2 regions of the Modicisalibacter sp. MOD 31.J genome follow, and region 2 is predicted to be linked to the other one. Evidence: predicted binding sites of a transcription regulator. Region 2 holds the regulator's gene; the other holds the start of a gene.
The links. The regulator PhoB, encoded in region 2, activates phosphate uptake and scavenging genes when phosphate is short. The targets are predictions, from matches to a motif close to TGTCATANNNNTGTCANA.
Positions count from the first base shown of each region.

Region 1: the regulator PhoB is predicted to act here: its motif matches at 6,486-6,503, upstream of KGR00_RS16620 (PstS family phosphate ABC transporter substrate-binding protein).

Region 1 covers NZ_JAGXFF010000004.1:578,160-589,090, reverse strand. The annotation lists gene KGR00_RS16650 (acetyl-CoA C-acyltransferase) at 1-939, shown strand, start outside; gene KGR00_RS16645 (DUF190 domain-containing protein) at 967-1,293, opposite strand; gene crcB (fluoride efflux transporter CrcB) at 1,290-1,688, opposite strand; fluoride riboswitch at 1,784-1,880, opposite strand; gene pstB (phosphate ABC transporter ATP-binding protein PstB) at 1,935-2,777, opposite strand; gene pstA (phosphate ABC transporter permease PstA) at 2,851-4,017, opposite strand; gene pstC (phosphate ABC transporter permease subunit PstC) at 4,040-5,296, opposite strand; gene KGR00_RS16620 (PstS family phosphate ABC transporter substrate-binding protein) at 5,412-6,425, opposite strand; gene pstB (phosphate ABC transporter ATP-binding protein PstB) at 6,719-7,555, opposite strand; gene pstA (phosphate ABC transporter permease PstA) at 7,579-8,418, opposite strand; gene pstC (phosphate ABC transporter permease subunit PstC) at 8,429-9,367, opposite strand; gene pstS (phosphate ABC transporter substrate-binding protein PstS) at 9,481-10,527, opposite strand; gene KGR00_RS16595 (Bcr/CflA family multidrug efflux MFS transporter) at 10,634-10,931, opposite strand, start outside.
Region 2 covers NZ_JAGXFF010000003.1:376,314-387,244, forward strand. The annotation lists gene KGR00_RS12370 (ABC transporter ATP-binding protein) at 1-756, shown strand, start outside; gene KGR00_RS12375 (ABC transporter substrate-binding protein) at 795-1,952, shown strand; gene phoR (phosphate regulon sensor histidine kinase PhoR) at 1,995-3,314, opposite strand; gene phoB (phosphate regulon transcriptional regulator PhoB) at 3,324-4,013, opposite strand; gene ubiA (4-hydroxybenzoate octaprenyltransferase) at 4,156-5,055, opposite strand; gene KGR00_RS12395 (chorismate lyase) at 5,086-5,628, opposite strand; gene KGR00_RS12400 (FAD-dependent oxidoreductase) at 5,719-6,879, shown strand; gene KGR00_RS12405 (HU family DNA-binding protein) at 6,887-7,264, shown strand; gene KGR00_RS12410 (hypothetical protein) at 7,371-7,727, shown strand; gene yccS (YccS family putative transporter) at 7,982-10,201, shown strand; gene KGR00_RS12420 (zinc-dependent alcohol dehydrogenase family protein) at 10,235-10,931, opposite strand, start outside.

The sequences.
Region 1 (10,931 bases), on a different contig from region 2:
GCGACCACGGTCAACAAGCTGTGCGGCTCGGGCATGAAGGCCACCATGCTGGCCCACGACGCGATTCGCGCGGGCAGCGGCGCGCTACTGCTCGCCGGCGGCATGGAGTCGATGTCCAACGCCCCCCATGTGCTGACCAAGGCCCGCAGCGGCTATCGGCTCGGCCACGGCGAGCTCAAGGATCACATGTTCCTGGACGGGCTCGAGGATGCCGAGACCGGGCAGTTGATGGGCGCCTTCGCCCAGCAGGTCGCCGACGCCCGCGGCTATTCCCGCGAGCGCATGGACGACTTCGCCATCGCCTCGCTGGAACGAGCCTTGGCCGCCCACGAGCATGGCGAGCTCGTCGACGAGTTGGCCCCCGTGACGGTGACCACCCGTCAGGGCGAGCACGTCGTCGAGCACGACGAGCAACCCTTCACCGCCAGGCTCGACCGGGTTCGCTCGCTGCGTCCGGCCTTCTCGGCCGACGGCACCATCACCGCCGCCAACGCCAGCTCGATCTCCGATGGCGCCTCGGCGCTGCTGCTGGCCAGCGCGGACGCCGCCGAACGCCGCGGGCTGAAACCGCTGGCGCGTATCGTCGGCCACGCCACCCACGCCCGCCACCCCAGCGAATTCACCATCGCCCCGGTGGGCGCCATCGGCAAGCTCCTCGAGCGGCTCGACTGGCGGGCCGAGGACGTCGACCTCTACGAGATCAACGAGGCCTTCGCGGTGGTCACGCTGATCGCCATGGACGATCTGGGTCTGCCCCACGAGCGGGTCAACGTGTTCGGCGGCGCCTGCGCCCAGGGCCACCCGATCGGCTCCACCGGCTCGCGGATCATCGCCACCCTGATCAATGCGCTGCGCCGACGCGGCGGGCGGCGCGGCATCGCCAGCCTGTGCATCGGCGGCGGCGAAGCGACGGCCGTGGCCGTGGAATTGCTCGACTAGACTCGATAGATGCCGCCGGGCGACCGCTCAGTCGCCCAGGTGGCCGTACTCCACCGGGCGGCGCAGGCAGAAGACATCGATGCCCGCCGTGTCCACCGCCTCGATCAGCCGCTCGGCCAGCGTCGGCTCGAGCACGAACATCACCTCGGACGGCCGATCGGCCAGCTCGAAGAAATGCGCGGCGTGGACATGGCCGTTCTCGCCGGCGCTCATCACGTCGGCACGCCGCGTGTAGCGCGTGATGCCCAGCGTCCGGGCGGCTTCCACCACCGCGTCGAGTACCGGCTCGCCAGCGTGCCGACGCGACTCCGGCGCCATGAAGAGGAGTTCGTAACCGCTGTCGAGTGAGGTCATTTGATGGCTCCTGCCAGGGTTTTCACGACACCGAACGTCGCCATGCCCAGGGCCGTCATGCCCAGGGAGCCGGCGACGTGCAGCGCGATACCGCCGAGGGCCATGCCCCACTTGCCCGACTGCAGGGTGGTGAGCATCTCGGCGGAAAAGGTCGAGAAGGTGGTCAGGGCACCGAGAAAGCCAGTGACGACGAACAGCCGCCATTCCGGGGAAAGCTGCGGCAACTGGGCGAACAGCGCGATCGCCACGCCAATCAACCAGGCGCCCAGCCAGTTGGCGGCCAGCGTTCCGGGGGGCAGCGAGGGAAACAGCGCGTTGAGCCACAGGCCCAGCAACCAGCGCAGATTGGCGCCGATCGCCGCGCCCGCGCCGATGGCCACTACCGATGTCCACATGAAGCGATCCTTCCTGTTGCCTGACGAAAACGTGCAACACGAAGCGAACGAGGCGGCGGGAGACACGACGACACCTGCTACGCACGCACCTCGGGCGCTTCGCAGGCATCATCAATCGCGTGAGCGATGGTTCGGCGTCGTTGGTTGCCTGATCAAGGCGACGCCCGGAGGTATGCCATCTCCGAGTCGTCACTAGATGTAGCATGGCCGCCGGCCGGCTTCAAGCCGCCGCCATGCCGTAGACGATCAGCCGTAGCGGCCGGTGATGTAGTCCTCGGCCTTCTTGGTGTGCGGGTTGGAGAACATCATCCGCGTGTCGTTGTACTCGATCAGCTCACCGAGGTGGAAGAACGCCGTGTAATCCGCCACGCGGGCGGCCTGCTGCATGTTGTGGGTGACCGTGACGATGGTGAACTGCTGCTTGAGCTTGTCCATCAGGTCCTCGATGGTCGCCGTCGAGATCGGATCGAGCGCCGAGGTCGGCTCGTCCATCAGGATCACGTCGGGCTGCACGGCGATGGCCCGGGCGATGCACAGCCGCTGCTGCTGGCCCCCCGACAGCGAGGTGCCCGGCTGATGCAGCTTGTCCTTGACCTCGTTCCACAGCCCGGCATCGCGCAGCGCCCGCTCGACCAGCTCGTCCTGCTCGCTCTTGCGACCCACCAGATCGTGCATGCGCGGCGCATAGGCGATGTTCTCGTAGATCGACTTGGGGAACGGATTGGGCTTCTGGAAGACCATGCCCACCCGGCGGCGCAGCGCCACCTCGTCCATCTTCGCCTCGTTGACGTCGCGGCCGTCCATCTCCACCAGCCCTTCGATGCGTACACTCTTGATCAGGTCGTTCATGCGGTTGAGGCAGCGCAGGAAGGTCGACTTGCCGCAGCCCGAGGGGCCGATCAGCGCGGTGACGTTCTTCTGGTAGACATCGATGTTGATGTTCTTGAGCGCCTGGTGCTCGCCGTACCAGAGGTTGAGATCGCGCACGCGAATGCTCAGCTCGTGGTTGGCCTCCTCGTTGCGGTTGACCGGCTCGCCCGGCTGCCCCGTCTGCGGCGCGTGAGGTCGGGTGGGATCGCCCGTTGGCATGTCGTGGGTCTGCCCCTTGGTCCGGAGAATCTGTTCGTTGAGCATGAATCGTGTCCTCGACAGTGTCGCCGACTTACCAGCGACGTTCGAATTTCTTGCGCAGCAACACGGCGGTGGCGTTGAGCGTGATCAGCACGGCCAGCAGGACCAGAATGCCGCCGGCGGTCTTCTCGACGAACGCCGGACTCGGGTCGCCCGCCCAGGTGAAGACCTGCGCCGGCATCACCGTGGCGGCATTGGCGAAGGAGGCCGAGACGTCGGGGATGAAAGCCACCATGCCGACGATGATCAGCGGCGCGGTCTCGCCCATCGCCTGGGCCATGCCGATGATCGAGCCGGTCAGGATGCCCGGCAGCGACAGCGGCAGGACATGATCGCGCACCACCTGCCAGCGCGAGCAGCCCACGCCGAAGGCGGCCTGGCGGATACCGTCCGGCACGCTGCGCAGCGCCGTGCGGGTGGCGATGATGATCACCGGCAACGTCATCAGCGCCAGGGTCAGCCCGCCCACCAGCGGCGAGGAGCGCGGCACGCCGAAGAAGTTGATGTAGATCGCCAGCCCCAGCAGACCGAAGAGGATCGAGGGTACCGCGGCGAGGTTGTTGATGTTGATCTCGATGATCTGGGTGAGATGGTTGTCGGGCGCGAACTCCTCGAGATAGACCGCGGTCATCACCCCGATCGGGAAACACACCGCCATGGTCACGATCAACGTCATCACCGTGCCCATCGCCGCCGCGGCGATGCCCGCCATCTCCGGCATGCGCGAGTCGCCGGTGGTGAAGAAGGTGGTGTTGAAGCGCAGCTCGGCACGCCCCTGTTCGGCCAGGCGGTCGACGAGCCGGCGCTGCTTGGCGCTGAGCTTCGAGTCGTGCCCCTTGAGGTACTGATCGACGGCGCTGTCGGCGATCACCCACTCCATGCGCTGGGTGCCGAGCAGGTCGGGATCGTCCTCCATGCGCGAGGGGATCAGGCGCAGATAGCCGCGGCTGACCAGCGAGCGAACGTCGTCGCCCACCGCCGCGGGCGGGATCTCGCGGGCCTGCTCGCTGTAGGTCACCTCGACCTGGATCTGGGCCTGCTGGAAGGCCGGCAGGCCCTTGGCCAGCATGTCGCCGATGAACACCACCAGGAAGGTCGCGGCGAGGATCAGCGCGCCCATCGACATCCGCTTGAGGTTGGCCGAGCGGCGATGGCGCCGCTTGAGCTGGGCGGTGATGGCGTCGAAGGATTGGCTCATGAGCGTAACGAACCTCGTCGTGTCACAGGTTGTTGGAGCGGTACTTTTCGCGGAAACGGCGAATCATCAGTACCGACACCATGTTGAGGACCAGGGTGACCACGAACAGCACCAGACCCAGGGCGAAGGCGGAGAGCGTCTCGGCACTCTCGAACTCCTGGTCGCCGGTCAGGGCGGCGACGATGCGCACCGTCACCGTGGTCATGTCCTCGAGCGGGTTGGCGGTCAGGTTGGGGCGCATGCCGGCAGCCATGACCACGATCATGGTCTCGCCCAGCGCCCGGGAGACCGCCAGCAGCGACGCCGAGATGATCCCCGGTAGCGACGCCGGCAGCACCACGCTCCTGATGGTCTCGCCCTTGGTCATGCCCAGCGCCAGCGAGCCCTCGCGCATGCTGTCGGGCACCGCATTGATCACGTCATCGGAAAGCGACGAGATGAAGGGAATGATCATGATCCCCATCACCACGCCCGGCGCCAGGGCGTTGTTGTAGGAGGCGTCGAGGCCGAAGAAACCGGCGATGTCGACGATGATCGGCGCCACGGTGATCGCCGCGAAGAAGCCATAGACCACGGTGGGAATGCCCGCCAGCACCTCCAGCACCGGCTTGGCCAGGGTACGCACCCGCGGCGGCGCGAATTCGGCCATGTAGATCGCCGCCAGCAGGCCGACCGGAATCGCCACCAGCATGGCGATCAGGGAAATGATGAAGGTGCCGGCGAACAACGGTACCGACCCGAACTGGGCGCCGCCGGCGGACTCGCCACCGCGTCCGGCCGCGGCGAGGAAACTGTCGCCCGGCGACCAGGTGGTGCCGGTCAGGAAATCCCACAGGCCCTGCATCTGGAAGAAACGGATCGCCTCGGAAACGATCGACAGCAGGATGCCGAAGGTGGTGACGATCGATACCAGGGCCGCCCCCGCCAGCGCCAGGCGGATCACCCGCTCGATGGCCTGACGTGCGTGGAAGTCGGGACGCACCTGCCTGACCCCCACGAACAGCCCGATGGCGGCGATCACCAGGCTCGCGGCGAGCAGGTAGGGAGTGGGAATCTCGGCACCCAGCAGCAGCATGACGAAAGCGCCGACGGCGCCCACCGCGATGGCCGGGCCGGCCGTGGCCAGCACCGAGAACCAGGCATATTGATCGGGCTGGGCGTACATCGCCACCCCGGCCTGGCGCGTCCGGGAGGCCTTGGCGCGTGCCACGATGAAGGCGATCAGCCCGAGCACCGCCAAGGCCACACAGAATGTCAGAAACGTCAGATTGGACAGCATAATCGGTCTCTCGCTACGGCCCCGTCACCTGGGGGACGGCACCCCAAGGCCGGGGCCTGACATGAAAACGGGCCGACGACTCGCGTCGCCGGCCTCGTTCATGCGGCGACGCAGCTTACTTGAGGTCGGCCAGTTCGAGTTTGTCGTGGTTCTCGACCTGCTGGCGCTGTGCCTGGCGCATGTCGTCCGGCAGCGGGATCAGACCCAGGCCCTTCAGGTAACCCATCGGACCGATCATCTTCTCGGTCATGAACAGGTTGGCGTACTCGTACATCGCCGGCACGCTGTCGGCGTGCTGGTTCTTGACGTAGAAGAACAGCGAGCGTGACACCGGGTACTCGCCGGAGCTGATCGCCTCGGGCGTGGGCTCGACGCCATCGATGCTGGCACCGATCAGGGTGTCGGAATTCTCTTCCAGGTAGGAATACCCGAAGATGCCGAAGGCGTCGGTGTCCTCGGCCAGACGCTGAACGATCAGGTTGTCGTTCTCGCCGGCGTCGATGTAGGCGCCATCCGAGCGGATGTCGGTGTAGGCTTCGCCGCCATAGGCCTTCATGTCTTCGGAGGCGGCTTCCATCACCAGCTCCTCGAAGGCGTCACGGGTACCGGAGGTGGTGGGCGGCCCGTAGACGGAGATCTCGCGATCGGGCAGCGACGAATCGATGTCGCTCCACTTCTTGTAGGGGTTGTCGACCAGCTTGCCGTCCTGCGGCACCTTGGCGGCCAGCGCCAGGAAGATCTGCTCGCGGCTCAGATCGATCGGCTCGTTGCTGCTCGATTCGGCGAAGGCGATCCCGTCGTAGCCGATCGTCGCCTCGGTGATGTCGGTGACACCGTTCTTCTCGCAGCGTTCGAACTCGGACGTCTTCATGCGACGCGAGGCGTTGGTGATGTCCGGGGTATCGTCACCGACACCGGCACAGAACAGCTTCAGGCCGCCGCCGGAGCCCGTGGATTCGATGACCGGCGTCGGATAGTCGGTGGTCGCACCGAACTCTTCCACGACATAGCTGGCAAACGGGTAGACCGTGCTCGAGCCGACGATGCGCAGCTGCTCGCGGGCCTGGGCGACACCGACCACGCCCATCACGGCGGCGGCAACGGCGGTGGTCTTCAGGATGCGGTTCATGCGGGTAACTCCTGTCGATGAGAGTGTTCAACCTTCGCGGAACCCAAGATGCCGCACAAAGATGACAGCTTCGTGACAGTCGACAGGCGTGGCGAGTTGGACCGGAAATCCCTTCCCGGTCACACACTGGCCGCGTGCTGAGACGCTTAGGGAAATGCTGAATAAATCGACGAGCGGGATGAAGCGCGAGGCGCATGGAACGCAGAAAACGAGGCATAACATGAAGTTAGGCGAGTTTTCGAGTACCACGCAACGAAGCGATTCGCTCGCGCAGGCATTTATACAGCGTTTCCTTAGCCGTAGCGCCCGGTAATGTAGTCCTCCGTGCGGCTATCGCCGGGCTGAGTGAAGATCTTCGGCGTCTCGTCGCACTCGATCAGCTCGCCCAGGTACATGAAGGCGGTGACATCCGAGACCCTGGCCGCCTGCTGCATGTTGTGGGTGACGATGACGATGGTGTAATCCGCTTTCAGCTCGTTGATCAGATCCTCGATGTAGCCGGTGGAGATCGGATCGAGCGCCGACGTCGGCTCGTCGAGCAGGATCACCTCGGGCTTCACGGCGATGGTCCGGGCGATGCACAAGCGCTGCTGCTGGCCCCCCGACAGCGCCTGGCCGTTCTGGTGAAGCTTGTCCTTGACCTCGTCCCACAGCGCCGCCTTCTCGAGGGCCCACTGCACACGGTTTTCCATGTCGCGCTCGTTGAGGCGCTCGTAGAGGCGCACACCGAAGGCGATGTTGTCGTGCACCGTCATCGGAAACGGCGTGGGCTTCTGGAAGACCATGCCGATCCGCGCCCGCAGCAGGTTGGTATCGACCCGGGCATCGTTGATGTTCTGACCGTCGAGCTGAATGGCGCCTTCGCTGCGCATCCCCGGATAGAGATCGTGAATGCGGTTGAAGCAGCGCAGCAAGGTCGACTTGCCGCAGCCGGACGGCCCGATGAAGGCAGTGACCTGATTGGCGGGCACGTCCATGCTGATCGACTTGAGCGCCTGGAAACTGCCGTAATAGAAATTCAGATCCTCGACCCGGAGCTTCGCCTCGGCATCGGCGACGGCCGGCCTGGCCTGATCCCAGGCCTCCGGACGGGAGAAACGGGGGACCAGGCCTTCGGATGCGGTGGTCATGGGCAACTCCTCTTGAGCATTGGCTAGCCGCGCTGGCGCGAGACGACACGGGCGACGATGTTCAGCAGCAGGATCGCCACCGTGAGCAGTAGCGCCCCCGCCCAGGCCAGTTCGACCTGCCGCGGGATGAACGAATTGATGGTCATGTTCTGGTAGAGCGTCATGGGCAGGTTGGGCATCTCGCTGTTCAGATCGAAGAAGTTCCACTGATTGGAGTTCAACGAGGTGAACAGCAACGGCGCCGTCTCGCCGCTGATCCGCGCACAGCCCAGCAGAATGCCGGTGACGATGCCGGCGCGGGCGCCGGCGTAGCAGACGCGCGTCACCACCCACCAGCGATGCGCCCCGAGGGCGGCGGCCGCCTCGCGCAGGGTGTTGGGCACCAGCAGCAGCATGTCCTCGGTGGCGCGGATCACCACCGGGATGATGATCACGGTCAGCGACAGCGCCCCCGCCCAGCCGGAGAAGTGCCCGGTCTGCAGGACCACCACGGCATAGATGAACAGCCCGACGATGATCGACGGCGCCGACAGCAGCACGTCGTTGATGAAGCGGATGACACTCGCCAGCCGCGACTTGCCGCCGTATTCGGCGAGCCAGGTGCCCGCCGCCACGCCGATGATCGAGCCGAACAGCGTGCCCAGCGCAGTCATGATCAGGCTGCCGAGAATCGCGTTGCCCAGCCCGCCGCCATTCATCTGGGTGCGCTCGGTGAAGACCGACAGCGACAGCGCCGCGCCGCCCTTGACCACCAGCGACCAGAGGATCAGCAGCAGCCAGGCGATACCGAAAGCGGCCGCCGCGATGCAGAAGCCCATGATCACGCGGTTGATCAGGCGTCGACGTTGATAGACGGAATACATGCGCGCCTCCTCAGGCCGACTTGCGGTCATAGCGGTTGAGCATCAGGCGGGCGATTGCCAGCACGATGAAGGTGATCACGAACAGCAACAGTCCCAGCGCCAGCAGCGCCGAGCGCTGGATGCCATCCGCCTCCGGGAACTGGTTGGCGATCAGGGCGGCGATCGAGGTGCCCTGCCCGGTCAGGGTGGCGTGGAAGAACAGGTTGTTGCCGATCACGAAGGTCACCGCCATGGTCTCGCCCAGCGCCCGGCCCAGGCCGAGGATCACCCCGCCCACCAGGCCGCCGCGTACCGAGGGAAAGATCACGCTGCGCACCACTTCCCAGGTGGTACAGCCCAGCCCATAGGCGGATTCGCGCATGATCGGCGGCACCGTGACCATGACGTCACGGGTAATGGCGGTGATGAACGGGATGATCATCACCGCCAGGATCAACCCCGCCGTCGCCAGGCCGGTGCCGGCGGGAAACAGCGTGGGGAAATGACTCTGCAGGAACGGCGCCAGCACCTCGACGCCCCACATGCCATAGATGATCGAGGGCACCCCGGCGAGCAGCTCGACGGTGATGCCCAGCGGGCGTCGCAGCATCACCGGGCATTTCTCGGTGAGGAAGATGGCGATGCCGAACGACACCGGCACGGCGATGACGATCGCGATCAGCGAGGTGATCAGGGTGCCGTAGACCGCCGGCAGGGCACCGAATTTCTCGATGTTGGCCGCCCAGCGGTCGATGGTGAAGAAGTCCAGGCCGAAGGTCTGCAGCGCCGGCCAGCCGGAAACCACCAGCGAGGCCAGGATCGCGCCCAGCAGCAGCAGCACGAACAGCGCGAACAGCCGGGTGGTGGTCTCGAAAAGCCGGTCGATGAAGCCGTTGCGCTTCAGCGCGCTCAGCTCGTTGTCGCTCGCGCCCAGCAAGTGCCGGGCATCGGAGGTCGTTGACGTGGTCATGGAAAGCATCGAGTCCCTTGGCAGCGGCGGGGACGACGCCCCGCCCGAGGAGAGGCTGCCGACGACGAAAGACTGCGGGCGATGGCCCGCAGCCGGTCGGCGCTGGCGTCCGGTTACTGCTGCGTCCAGACCTTCTTGCCGTCGGGGCCTTCGATCTGACGCCACTTGTCCTCGACCATCGCGGCGACGTTCTTGGGCATCGGCACGTAGTCGAGTTTCTCGGCGGCGGCGTTGCCGTTCCGGTAGGCCCAGTCGAAGAACGTCAGGGCTTGCTTGGCGGCCTTGGCGTCCTGAACCTGCTTGTGCATGAGGATGAAAGAGGCCCCGGTGATCGGCCAGCTCTTCTCGCCGGGCTGGTTGGTCAGCACCAGGTAGAAGCCGGGGGCGTTCTTCCAGTCGGCGTTGGCGGCGGCGGCCTTGAAGCTCTCGATGCTCGGCTCGACGTAGTCGCCGGCCTGGTTCTGCATGGTCACGTAGTTGAGGTCGTTCTGCTGGGCATAGGCGAACTCGACGTAACCGATCGCCCCGCCGGTGCTGGCGACCTGGTTGGCGACACCGGCGTTGGCCTTGGCGCCCACCCCGGCGGGCCAGGCCACGGACTTGCCTTCACCGATGCTGTTGGCGAAATCGTCGCTGACCTGGGCCAGATAATGCGTGAACAGGAAGTTGGTGCCCGAGCCCTCGGCGCGGTAGACCGGGGTGATGGCGGCATCGGGCAGCTCGAGGTCCGGGTTGAGCTTGGCGATCTCGGCGTCGTTCCAGCGGGTGATCTTGCCCTGATAGATGTCGGCCAGGGTCTTGCCGTCCAGCTTGAGCTGGCCCTGGGAGATCCCGTCGATGTGCACGACCGGCACCACGCCACCCATCACCATGGGCCACTGCATCAGGCCATGCTGCTCGAGCTCTTCGGGCTTGAGCGGCGCATCGCTGGCACCGAAGGTCACGGTCTTGGCGACGATCTGCTTGATGCCGCCCCCGGAACCGATCGCCTGGTAGTTCAGGCCGACCCCGGTCTTGTCCTGATAGGTGTCCGCCCACTGGGAATAGACGGGATAGGGAAAGGTGGCGCCGGCGCCGGTAATGCTCTCCGCCGCGCTGGCGACATGCGCCCCCAGGACCAGTGAGCCGGTGAGCAGTGTGGCTGCGACACGCTTCAACATGGGACTTCTCCTCGCTTGTTCGATGGGCCCGCCCCATCGGGGCGGACTGAGCTTGAGCGAGGTAAAGATTAGTCGGGCAATATGTCGCTTCCGTGTCAGTTGCGAGTCAGGCCGCTGCCGATGCCTGGCGCAGGGCGGGCCCCGACAGCAGACGAACCCCGACGTTGCCGATCACCGCGGCACCGACCATGGTCAGCACCATGGGCCAGGCACTGGGAATCTGGAAGCCCCCGACCAGCACCCCGGCCAGCGCCCCGCAGGAGAACTGGATGCTGCCCTGCATGGCGGTCGCCGTGGCGCTCATGTGCGGGAAGTGATCGAGCATCGACGACATGGCGTTGGGACCGATCAGCCCCTGCATGCCGACGAACACCACCAGCAGCGGGACCACCGTGTACAGCGAA
Region 2 (10,931 bases):
GGGCTGACGACGGGCTATCGGGACCGCCGGGTGTTCCAGGGGCTGGACCTGCCGACGCTGCCGGCCGGTTCGCTGGTCGGCGTGCTGGGCCCCAACGCCGTGGGCAAGTCGACCCTGTTGCAGGCCCTCGCCGGCCTGCGCCCCGCCGGGGGCGAGATCCGTCTCGGCGAGATCGGGCTGTCGGCCCTGCGCGGCGTGCAGCGCATGCGCCACGTCGGCTATTTGCCCCAGACCCTGCCGCAGGCCACCAGCCTGGTGGCCTATGAGGCGGTGGCGAGTGCCTGCCGGGTGGCGCGGCCGGAGCTCTCCCGCGAGGCCGTCGAGACGCTGATCGAGTCGGTCTTCGATCGCCTCTCGCTGCGAGCCCTGGCGTTCAAGCGGCTGGCGGCGATGTCCGGCGGCCAGCGCCAGATGGTCGGCCTGGCCCAGGTACTGGTGCGCGAGCCCGAACTGCTGCTGCTCGACGAGCCGACCAGCGCGCTGGACCTGCGCTGGCAGCTGGCGCTGATCGAGGCGGTGCGCGATGCCATCGCCCGACGGCGGGCGACCTGCCTGATGGCGTTACACGATATCAACCTGGCCCTGCGTCACTGCGACCGGGTGCTGCTGCTCGGCCCCGACGGCCTGCTGGCGGAGGGTGAGCCGCGCACGGCGATCACCCCCGAGTCGCTGCGCGCCGCCTATGGCATCGAGGCGCGCCTCGAGACCTGCTCCCAGGGGCGTCCGGTCGTGCTCACCGATGGGGTCGCCGAATAGGAGAGGCGCCTTTCTTGTTGTGCTCGACGGAGTCATCCATGCGTTTCGTGCCGATTATCCTCGCCTGGCTGCTGCTCGGGCTCTGCTCCTCCTCCTTCGCTGCCGATGCCTCGGGCGCCTGGCCGCGTCGGGTCACCGATCTCGCCGGGCGCGAGGTGCGCCTCGAGGCGCCACCCCAGCGCATCTTCCTGGCCCAGCCGCGCCAGCTCTACTCGCTGCTCACGCTGCTCGATGCGCCGGCCGAGCGGCTCGCCGGCTGGGCCTATCCGCTGAGCGTCTTCGACACCGCCATGGCGGCGCGGCTGGTGCGACGCTGGCCGGCGCTGGAGGCGCTGCCGGCCCTGAGTCGGACCTCGACGCCGGAACTCGATGCCGAGGCGCTGCTGGCGCTGTCCCCGGACCTGGTGATCTTCGATCTCTCGCGACGCTCGCGCATCGAGGGCTCGGCACTGGCCGATGTGCTCGATGGGGTGGGCATTCCCTACCTGTACACCGAGTTCAATCGTCATCCCCTGCGCGACACGCCACAGAGCCTGCGTTTGTTGGGCGAAGCGCTGGGCGTAGAGTCTCGCGCCGAGGCGGTCGATCGGCTGATCGAGCGGCATCTGGCGCGCATCGACCGGCGCCTGACCGGGATCGAGCATCGCCCCGAGGTGCTGATCAGCATCGCCCCCGGGCTCAAGGTCGACTGCTGTCGCACTAACCTCGACGGCGGGCTGGCCGATCTGGTCGAGCGGGCCGGCGGGCGCAATCTGGCCGCCGAGCTGGCACCGGTGAGCGGCGCCACCCTGAGCCAGGAGTGGGTGCTCGCTCACCCACCGGAGGTGATCCTCAACACCGCCGGTCAGTGGGCGGCCGGCGACGGCATACGCGTCGGCATCGGTGTCTCGGCCGATGAGATCGCGGACGATCTGCGCCATCTGAGCGAGACGCTGCCCGGCTGGACACAACTGACCGCGGTGCGCCAGGGGCGCTGCTATGCCCTGTGGCACGGCTTTCACCAGGGACCGTTCGGCATCGTCGCCCTGGAGCGGATCGCCAAGTGGCTGCATCCACGCCGTTTCCAGGATCTCGATCCTGATGCCACCTTCACGGCCCTGCTCGACGAGGCGGGGCTGACCCGTGGCGACGGGCGCTTCTGGGGGCGCCTGCCCGCGGCAGCATCGCTTTCCACTCCTCCGACAACACCAAGGTGATCTCCTCCATGGCTGGAATCGCCGCCAGTACAGCGACGGTCATCAGGCCCGCTGTGCGTCGGCCAGCGCCGGGTCGGCCTCGATCAGCCGCTCGGCGGGGAACACGCAGCGGAACAGCGCGCCCTCGCCGGGATTGGAGTCGATCTCCAGGCGTGCGTCGTGGCGCAGCAATACGTGCTTGACGATCGCCAGACCCAGGCCGGTACCGCCGGTGGCGGCGCTGCGGCCCTTGTCGACGCGGTAGAAGCGTTCGGTGAGCCGCGGGATGTGCACCGGATCGATGCCCTCGCCGTCGTCCTCGACCTCCAGCGCGGCGCCGTCCTGCCAGGCGCGCCAGCGCAGGGTGATGGTGCTGTCTTCGGGGGTGTAACGCACGGCGTTGAACGCCAGGTTGGAGACGGCGCTGCGCAGTTCCTGCTCGACCCCCGAGAGCCGGCGCGGATCCTCGATCTCGACATGGATGCTGTGGCGCCCCTCCGAGAGCGCGACGGTATCCCGGCGCACGCTTTCCAGCAGGTCGTCGATCGCCACCGGCGTGGAGCGCTCGGTCTGGTGATCGGTCTCGAGCCGCGAGAGCAGCAGCAGGTCGTTGACCAGATTCTGCATGCGCGTGGTCTGTTCCTGCATCTGGGTGAGCCCGCGCTGCCACCGCGGCGGTAGTTGATCGGCGTACTCGGTGTAGGTCTCGAGATAGCCGGCGAGCACGGTCAGCGGCGTGCGCAGCTCGTGGGAGACGTTGGCGACGAAGTCGCGGCGCATCTGCTCCAGGCGGTGCAGGCGGGTGATGTCGCGGGCCATCACCAGGCGTTCGTCGTCGCCGTAGAGAGTGATCTGGAACTGCAGGACCAGGTCGTCGCGGATCGGCGAGGGCAGGGTCAGCGGCTCGCGATAGTCGCGGGCGTAGAAGTAGTCGACGAAGCGCGGATCGCGCAGCAGGTTGGTGATGTGCTGACCGCGGTCGTGGCGGGTCTGAAAGCCGAGCATCCTCTCGGCGGCGGTATTCCACCACTCCAGGTCGCCGCGGCTGTCGAGCATCACCACGCTGTCGCGCATCGCCTCGGAGGACTCCTGGACGCGGCGGATCACGTCGCGCAGCCGTTCCTGGGTCATCCGCTGGGTCTTCTGGTACTTGTAGAGCCGGTCGAACAGGTCCCCCCACACGCCGCTGCCCACCGGCGGCTCGCGGCCGGGGTGATAGGTCAGCCAGACGTAGAGTTCGCGCAGGTGACGCAGGTGGATGAACACGAACAGCCCCAGGCCGCCGGCCAGCCCCCAGCCGGGGGCATCGAGCACCCAGCCCAACGCCCCCAGTCCACCGACCAGATAGGCCAGTCGCCAGAGTTCGTTGGTCCAGTAGTACATCGGCCGGGGTCAGCCTCTTGCCGAGAAGCGGTAGCCGGTGCCGCGCACGGTCTGGATCAGATGCTGGTGGGGTTCGCCCAGCGCCTTGCGCAGGCGGCGGATGTGCACGTCGACGGTGCGCTCCTCGACGTAGACGTTGCCGCCCCACACCTGATCGAGCAACTGACCGCGGGTATAGGCGCGCTCCTGGTGGGTCATGAAGAACTGCAGCAGACGGTACTCGGTGGGGCCGATCTCCAGGGCCTGGCCGTGGGACGACACCCGATGGCTGGCCGGATCGAGCATCAGCCCCTCGACCTCGACGGCGTCCTCGATGCCACGCGGCGTGGTCCGGCGCAGCACGGCCTTGAGCCGGGCCACCAGCTCGCGCGGCGAGAACGGCTTGGTGATGTAGTCGTCGGCACCGGCCTCGAGACCGAGGATCTTGTTGTCCTCCTCGCTCTTGGCGGTGAGCAGGATGATCGGCAACTCGGCGGTGGTCTCCTCGCGCTTGAGGCGACGCGCCAGTTCGATGCCGCTGGTGCCGGGCATCATCCAGTCGAGCAGCAGCAGGTCGGGCTGGTCGTCGACGATCAGGGCGTGGGCGTCCTGGGCGTTGTCGGCCTCCAGTACCCGGTAGTCGGCCATCTCCAGCGCCACGGCGATCATCTCGCGAATGGAGGGCTCGTCGTCGACGATGAGCACGGTCTTGGATGTCATTCCCCTGGCCTCGTGCGGTGGCGGATCTCGTCCTCCATTGGCGAGCATCCGGCAGTGACAGGACGATGACGATTACAACGCGCTAATGTGACAAGCTTGTGACAAACGTGCCGCGGGCGCAATGCTGGCCACGACGCCGGCCTCACACCACCGGCCACAGCGCCAGGCCGATCCCCGCGAACAGCACCAGCCCCGCCCAGTGATTGTTGAGAAACGCCCGGAAACAGCGCTCCCGCGAGCGGTCGCGGATCAGCCACTGCTGGTAGACGAAGATCGCCGCCATCGCCGCCAGGCCGACCCAGAAGTAGCCGTTCAGCGCCTGGCGCGCGCCGACCACCGCCAGCAGCGTCAGCGTGACGAGCTGCAGCAGGCCGATCATCAGCTTGTCGTAGGCGCCGAACAGCACCGCGGTGGACTTGATGCCGATCGTCAGGTCGTCGTCGCGGTCGACCATGGCGTATTCGGTGTCGTAGGCCACCGTCCAGGCCACGTTGGCGAAGAACAGCAGCCAGGCGTCGACCGGCACCTGCTGCTGGACGGCGCCGAAGGCCATGGGGATCGCCCACGAGAAGGCCGCGCCGAGCACCGCCTGCGGCCAGTGGGTGTAGCGCTTCATGAACGGGTAGACGAAGGCCAGCGCCACGCCACCCACCGAGAGCATCACCGTGAAGGCGTTGGTGAAGCAGACCAGCACGAAGGCCGCGGCCACCAGCGCGACGAACAGTGCCCGGGCCTCGCCTTCGCCGATGCGACCGGTGGCCAGCGGGCGGTCGCGGGTGCGCTTGACGTGCCCGTCGAAGTGACGGTCGGCGTAATCGTTGATCACGCAGCCGGCGGCGCGCATCAGGTAGACCCCGGCGACGAAGATCAGCAGCGTCGCGCGCTCGGGGAGGCCCTCGGCGGCGATCCACAGCGCCCACAGCGTGGGCCACATCAACAGCCAGGTGCCGATCGGCCGATCGAGCCGGGTCAAATGCAGGAAGGCGGGCAGGCGCGCGGGATGAAAACGCGCCGCCCCCGTGGGACGCGGGCTGTCTGACATGGTGATCTCCGGTGGCAAACGTCGCCCAGTCTAGCGTCTGGGTAGCGCCAGTTCATCCGCCATGCGCGCCAGGAAGAACTCCTGGACCAGTACCTCGAAGCGGCCGTGACGAAACCGCGAGCGGCGCCCCCAGGGGCCGGTGGCGGGATGGAAGGGCGGTGCGCTGCGGGTGATCTCGATCGGCCCGCGCTCGAGACCCGGCTGGCGGAACAGCCAGCTGCCCAGCGAGCGCTCGCCGAGCTGGCCGAGACGCTGGCCGCCCAGGCGCTCCAGCGGGGCCACCGAGCGGGCCACGACCCAGGGCGTGTCGCCGTTGCACAGCGCGACTTCGCGGCACCATACGTAGCGCGTTGCGGGGATGCCCAGTGCGACGGCCTCGTCGCGGCGCGGGCAGGTGAGCCGCTGGGCGAGCAGGCGTACCGCGAAGCCCTGTGGCGCCGCGGCGATCAGCCGCCGGGTCAGCGAGTCGCGCGAGGCCAGCCAGCGCCACCAGGCGGCGCTCATCGCCGGTCGCCAGGCCGCGGCGGGGCGCCAGTGGGGGACGTTCGCCGGGAGGGATGTCGCCTCGGGCACGGCGGCCTCCGGGTCGGAAATGGGACGCGATAGTGTACCATGGCGGCATTCATTGCCCGTCACCCTCGAATCATCATGCCAGGGAACCGCATGAGCTCACCTCTGATCCTGCTCGGCAGCGGCATGGCCGGTCTCGGCCTGGCGCGTGCCCTGCGTCGCCACCAGCCGCAACGGCCGATCACCCTGATCACCGCCGACAGCGGTGACGACTATTCCAAGCCGTTGCTGTCCACCGGCTTCGCCAAGGGGCTGGCCCCCGACGCCCTGGCCAGCCGCTCGGCGCTGGCGCTCGCCGACGAACTGAACCTGGTGGTGCGTACCCACACCCGGGTCGATGCCGTCGACCCGGGGGCGTGCGAGCTGCAGCTCGGCACCGAGAGGCTGGCCTTCGACGAGCTGGTGCTCGCCACCGGCGCCGCGCCGCAACCGCCCTTCACCATCGACGCGGCGCTCGCCGGACGGGTCTTCACCATCAACGATCTCGACGACTACCGCGCCTTTCACGCCGCGCTGGAGGCCGTCGGCCGGCCGGCCCGGGTGGCGATCGTCGGTGCCGGGCTGGTGGGCTGTGAATATGCCAACGACCTGGCCGCCGCCGGCCACGCGGTGGCGATGATCGCCCCCGAGCGCGCGCCACTGGCGCGCCTGCTCCCCGAGCCGCTGGGCCACGCGCTGGCCGGCGAGCTCGCCGGCGCCGGTATCGCGCTGCATCTGGGGCGCCACGTGACGGCCCCGAAACTCGACGGTGGCGACGTGTGCCTGCCCCTGGACGACGGCCATGCGCTGGATGCCGACCTGGTGCTGGTGGCCACCGGCCTCGCACCGCGCACGACGCTCGCCGAGCGGGCGGGCATCACCAGCAGTGCGGCGGGCATTCACACCGACCGCTACCTGCGCACCTCGGCGCCGGGGATCTACGCGCTGGGCGACGTGGCCTGCGTGGACGGCGTCAATGCCATGTATGTCCAGCCGCTGCAGGCGAGTGCCAAGGCGCTGGCGGCGACGCTCTCCGGCACGCCCACCGCGGTGAATTACGGGCCCTGGCCGGTGATCGTCAAGACCCCCTGTTGCCCGGTGGTCGCCCTGCCCCCGCGGGAAGTTCCTCACCGCTGGCGGATCGAGGGCGAGGACGTCGATCTCAGTGCCCTGGCGGAAGACGAGAACGGACGTTTGTTGGGCTTTGCGTTGACAGGACGCTGCGTGCGGCGGAAAGTCGAACTGGCGCGGGCCGCGCCGCCGTTGCTAATCTAGTTGCGTCATACCCCGCAGACCTGCGGGTTCGCGTCGACCTAAGTCACGAACAACAAGACCCACGGTAGTCGAGGCTGCCGTCTTCACTGCCACATTTCAGGAGGGCTATATGCGCAAGCCAGAACTCGCGGCGGCGATTGCCGAGCGTGCCGATCTTTCCAAGGACAAGGCCAGTCAGGTGCTCAACGTGATTCTCGACGAGATCACCGGCAGCGTGGCCAAGGGGCAGGACGTGTCACTGATCGGCTTCGGCTCCTTCACCGTGCGCGAGCGGGCGGCCCGTACCGGCAAGAACCCGCAGACCGGCGAGTCGCTGACCATCCCGGCCAGCAAGACCGTTGCCTTCAAGGCCGGCAAGGCTCTCAAGGACGCCGTCTCCAAGTAAGACCGCCGCGGGAGAGAGCCCGGTACCGTCAGCGTGTCCGGGCCCTCCCGCCAGCCGTCGCCCAGGCGACGGCTCTCCCTTCCTCCTCTGACGTCATGGATGCGCCATGAAGCTTCGACTGATGCTGTGGCTGCTCGGCTGGATGCTCAAGCGTGCGCGGCGGCGCCGGACGGCGTTTCGCGACGCCCTGCGCGAACGCGGTCGGCTGGACTGGGGCATCGCCACCGAGGATCTGTCCATCGCCCGACACTACCGGATGAACGCCGAGCGGGTCGCCAGCGCCCCGGGCCTGCCGGTGGATCTCGACCTGGAACTGCGCTTTCGCGACGCCGAGGCCGCCCTGGCGGTCCTGAAGAAGCCCTCCCAGCGGGCCTTCCGCGAGGGCCTGATCGACGGGCGCTTGCGGCTGGTCGGCGATTCCCGGGATCTCAATCGCCTCCAGGCACTGCTCAAGCACCTCTGACCAATCGCCTGGCGGCCGCGCGCCCGAGCCGCTGGAACCGGCTCGGGCCGACGGCCGAGACCGCACGGCTCAGGTGGGACTGGGTACCCTTGCGTCCCCGCCCAGCGTGTCCGCCCCGGGTAAAGCGCTCGCTGTTGCCGCCGATAAGCCACAAGACGTTATACTAAAGTCTAAGATCATCAGCGCCGCGCCAGGTGTCTGCCACCGCCCCGGCAGGCAAGCGTGCCCCACGGTCACGACCCGGAGATACCGAGATTCCCGATTCGCTCGCCCAATCCCTGCGTCGCCTGTGGACGCTCGACAAGTTCGCCTACAGCCTGCGCGTGTTCCTCGCCCTCGGCGGCGCCATCGCCCTCGGCTGGCATCTGGACCGGATCGCGCTGACGATACCCTTGTTCCTCGGCATCATCGCCAGCGCCCTGGCCGAGACCGACGACAACTGGGAGGGGCGGGTCCGGGCGCTGCTGGTCACGCTGGTGTGTTTCGCCGTCGCCTCGCTCTCGGTGGAGCTGCTGTTTCCCTGGCCATGGTTGTTCGCGCCCGGCCTGGCGTTGTCCGCCTTCGTCTTCATCATGCTGGGCGCCGTGGGACCGCGTTACGCGACCATCGCCTCGGCGACGTTGATCCTGTCGGTCTACTCGATGATCAGCATCGAGCAGCACGGCGGGACCAGCGAGAATGTCTGGCGTCAGCCGCTGCTGCTGGTCGGCGGGGCGGCTTGGTACGGGCTGATCTCGGTGATCTGGTGCGCGCTGTTCTCGCGCCAGCCGCTCAAGCAGAGCATGGCTCAGCTCTATCGCGAGCTGGGCGAGTACCTGATCATCAAGGCGACCCTGTTCGAGCCATTGCGCGGGCTCGACGTCGAGGAGCGCCGGGTGGCGCTGGCGCGCCAGAACGGCCGCGTCGTCACCGCCCTCAACCAGGCCAAGGAGATGATCTTCCGGCGCCTGGAAGGCCAGCGCGGCAGCCGCAAGCTCAATCGCTACCTGCGGCTCTATTTCATCGCCCAGGACATCCACGAACGGGTCAGCGCCTCGCACTACCCCTATTCGGCGCTGGCCGAGGCCTTCTTCCACCACGACGTGCTGTTCCGCTGCCAGCGCCTGCTCGACCAGCAGGGCCGCGCCTGCAAGCGGCTGGCCCGGGCCCTGCTGCTGCGCCAGCCCTTCGATCACGACCAGAGCGAACAGGCCCTGGAGGATCTGCACGCCTCGATCGTCTACCTGCGCGCGCAGCGCAACCCGGACTGGACGCCGTTGCTGCGCTCGCTGCAGGCCCTGGCGCGCAATCTGACGACGCTGGAGAATCAGCTTTCCAGCGCCCAGAACCCGGACGCGGCGGTCGACGAGCAGGACGCCAGTCTGTTCGATCGCTCGCCGCGCAGCATCACGGACGCCTGGGAGCGCGTGCGCCTGCAGCTGACGCCGGGATCGCCGACCTTTCGCCACGCCCTGCGCCTGCCCATCGCGTTGCTGGCGGGCTACGCCGTGCTGCACCTGGTGCACCCGACCCAGGGCTACTGGATCCTGCTGACCACGTTGTTCGTGTGCCGGCCCAACTTCGGTGCCACACGGCGCTTCCTGCGCCAGCGGATCCAGGGCACGGTGCTGGGGCTGGTGGTCGGCTGGGCGCTGATCAGCCTGTTTCCCGACCCGCTGGTGCAGTCGTTGATCGCGGTCATCGCCGGCGTGGTGTTCTTCGCCAACCGCGAACGCCACTACATCGTCGCCACCGCGGCCATCACCACGCTGGTGCTGGCGAGCTTCAACCAGGTCGGTGATGGCTTCGACCTGATCCTGCCTCGCCTGTTCGATACCCTGGTCGGCGCCCTGATCGCCGGGCTGGCGGTGTTCTTCATCCTGCCGGACTGGCAGGGGCGCCGGCTGCACAAGGTCGCGTCGAGGGCGCTCGCCGACAGCACCGCCTACCTGCGCGAGATCATCCACCAGTACGAGAGCGGCAAGCAGGACGATCTCGCCTACCGGCTGGCGCGACGCAACGCCCACAATGCCGACGCCGCGCTCTCCACGGTGCTGGGCAACATGCTTCAGGAACCCGGGCACTATCGCAAGAAGGACGCCGACGAGGGCTTTCGCTTCCTGGTCGTCTCGCACACCCTGCTGGGGTATCTCTCCGCGCTGGGGGCCCATCGCGGCACCCTGGTGGCCAGTGCGGACGACGCTGAGCTCTACGCCGCCGCGCGGCGACTCGCCGACGACCTCGATGCCATCGCCGCCCGGCTGCAGGCCCGCGAGCCCATCGCCGACCCGCGTGACGAGCAGGACGCCCTGGTCGCCATCTTCGAGCGCGAGCCCGCCGCCGCCCGGGACGACGCCGACGACGAACGTCGCGTGGTCCAGACCCAGTTGCTGCATCTCAGCCGGCAACTGGTGCCGCTGAGCGAGGCCGCCGCGCGGCTGGTGGCCCGGCCGGTCGAGGCCGACGATGAGACGCCGGCCGCCGAGCCGGCCTGACGGGGCTTCTCGGACCGTCCTTTTCAGACAGGCCTAGCGGAAGTCGGTGATCACCGTGGCCCCCACACCCTGGAACGAATCCATCGCCATCAGCGCTGCCGGCGCCTCGGCCAGGCCAATACGCTGGCCGACCAGCCGTGCCGGATCGAGCCGGCCGTGGCGCACCATGTCGAGCATGGCGCCGTAGCGGTGCGCCTGCATGCCGTGGCTGCCCAGAATCTCCAACTCCTCGGCGATCACTCGATGCATCGGCAGCGGTGGCGACTGCTGGTCCCCCGCCATCAGCCCTACCTGCACGTGCTTGCCGCGGGTGCGCAGACTCAGGATCGAGTTCTGGCAGGTGAGCCGGCTGCCCAGCGCATCCAGCGAGACATGGGCGCCACCTTGACTCAGCTCGCGGACCGCCGCGACGACATCCGCACACTGCGTGGCATTCAGCGTCGCCGTGGCGCCGAGTTCCCGCGCCAGGCGCAGCTTGGCGTCGTCGATATCCACCGCCACCACCTGGGCGCCCAGGGCGCTGGCGATCATGATCGCCGACAGCCCGACCCCGCCGCAGCCGTAGACGCTGACCCACTGCCCGCCGCTGACCCGGCCCTGATCGACCACCGCGCGGAAGGCGGTGGCGAAACGGCAGCCGAGGCCCGCGGCGGTGGCGAAGTCCATGCTCTCGGGCAGCGCGACCAGGTTGAGATCGGCATGCTGCAGGCTGGTGTACTCGGCGTAGGAG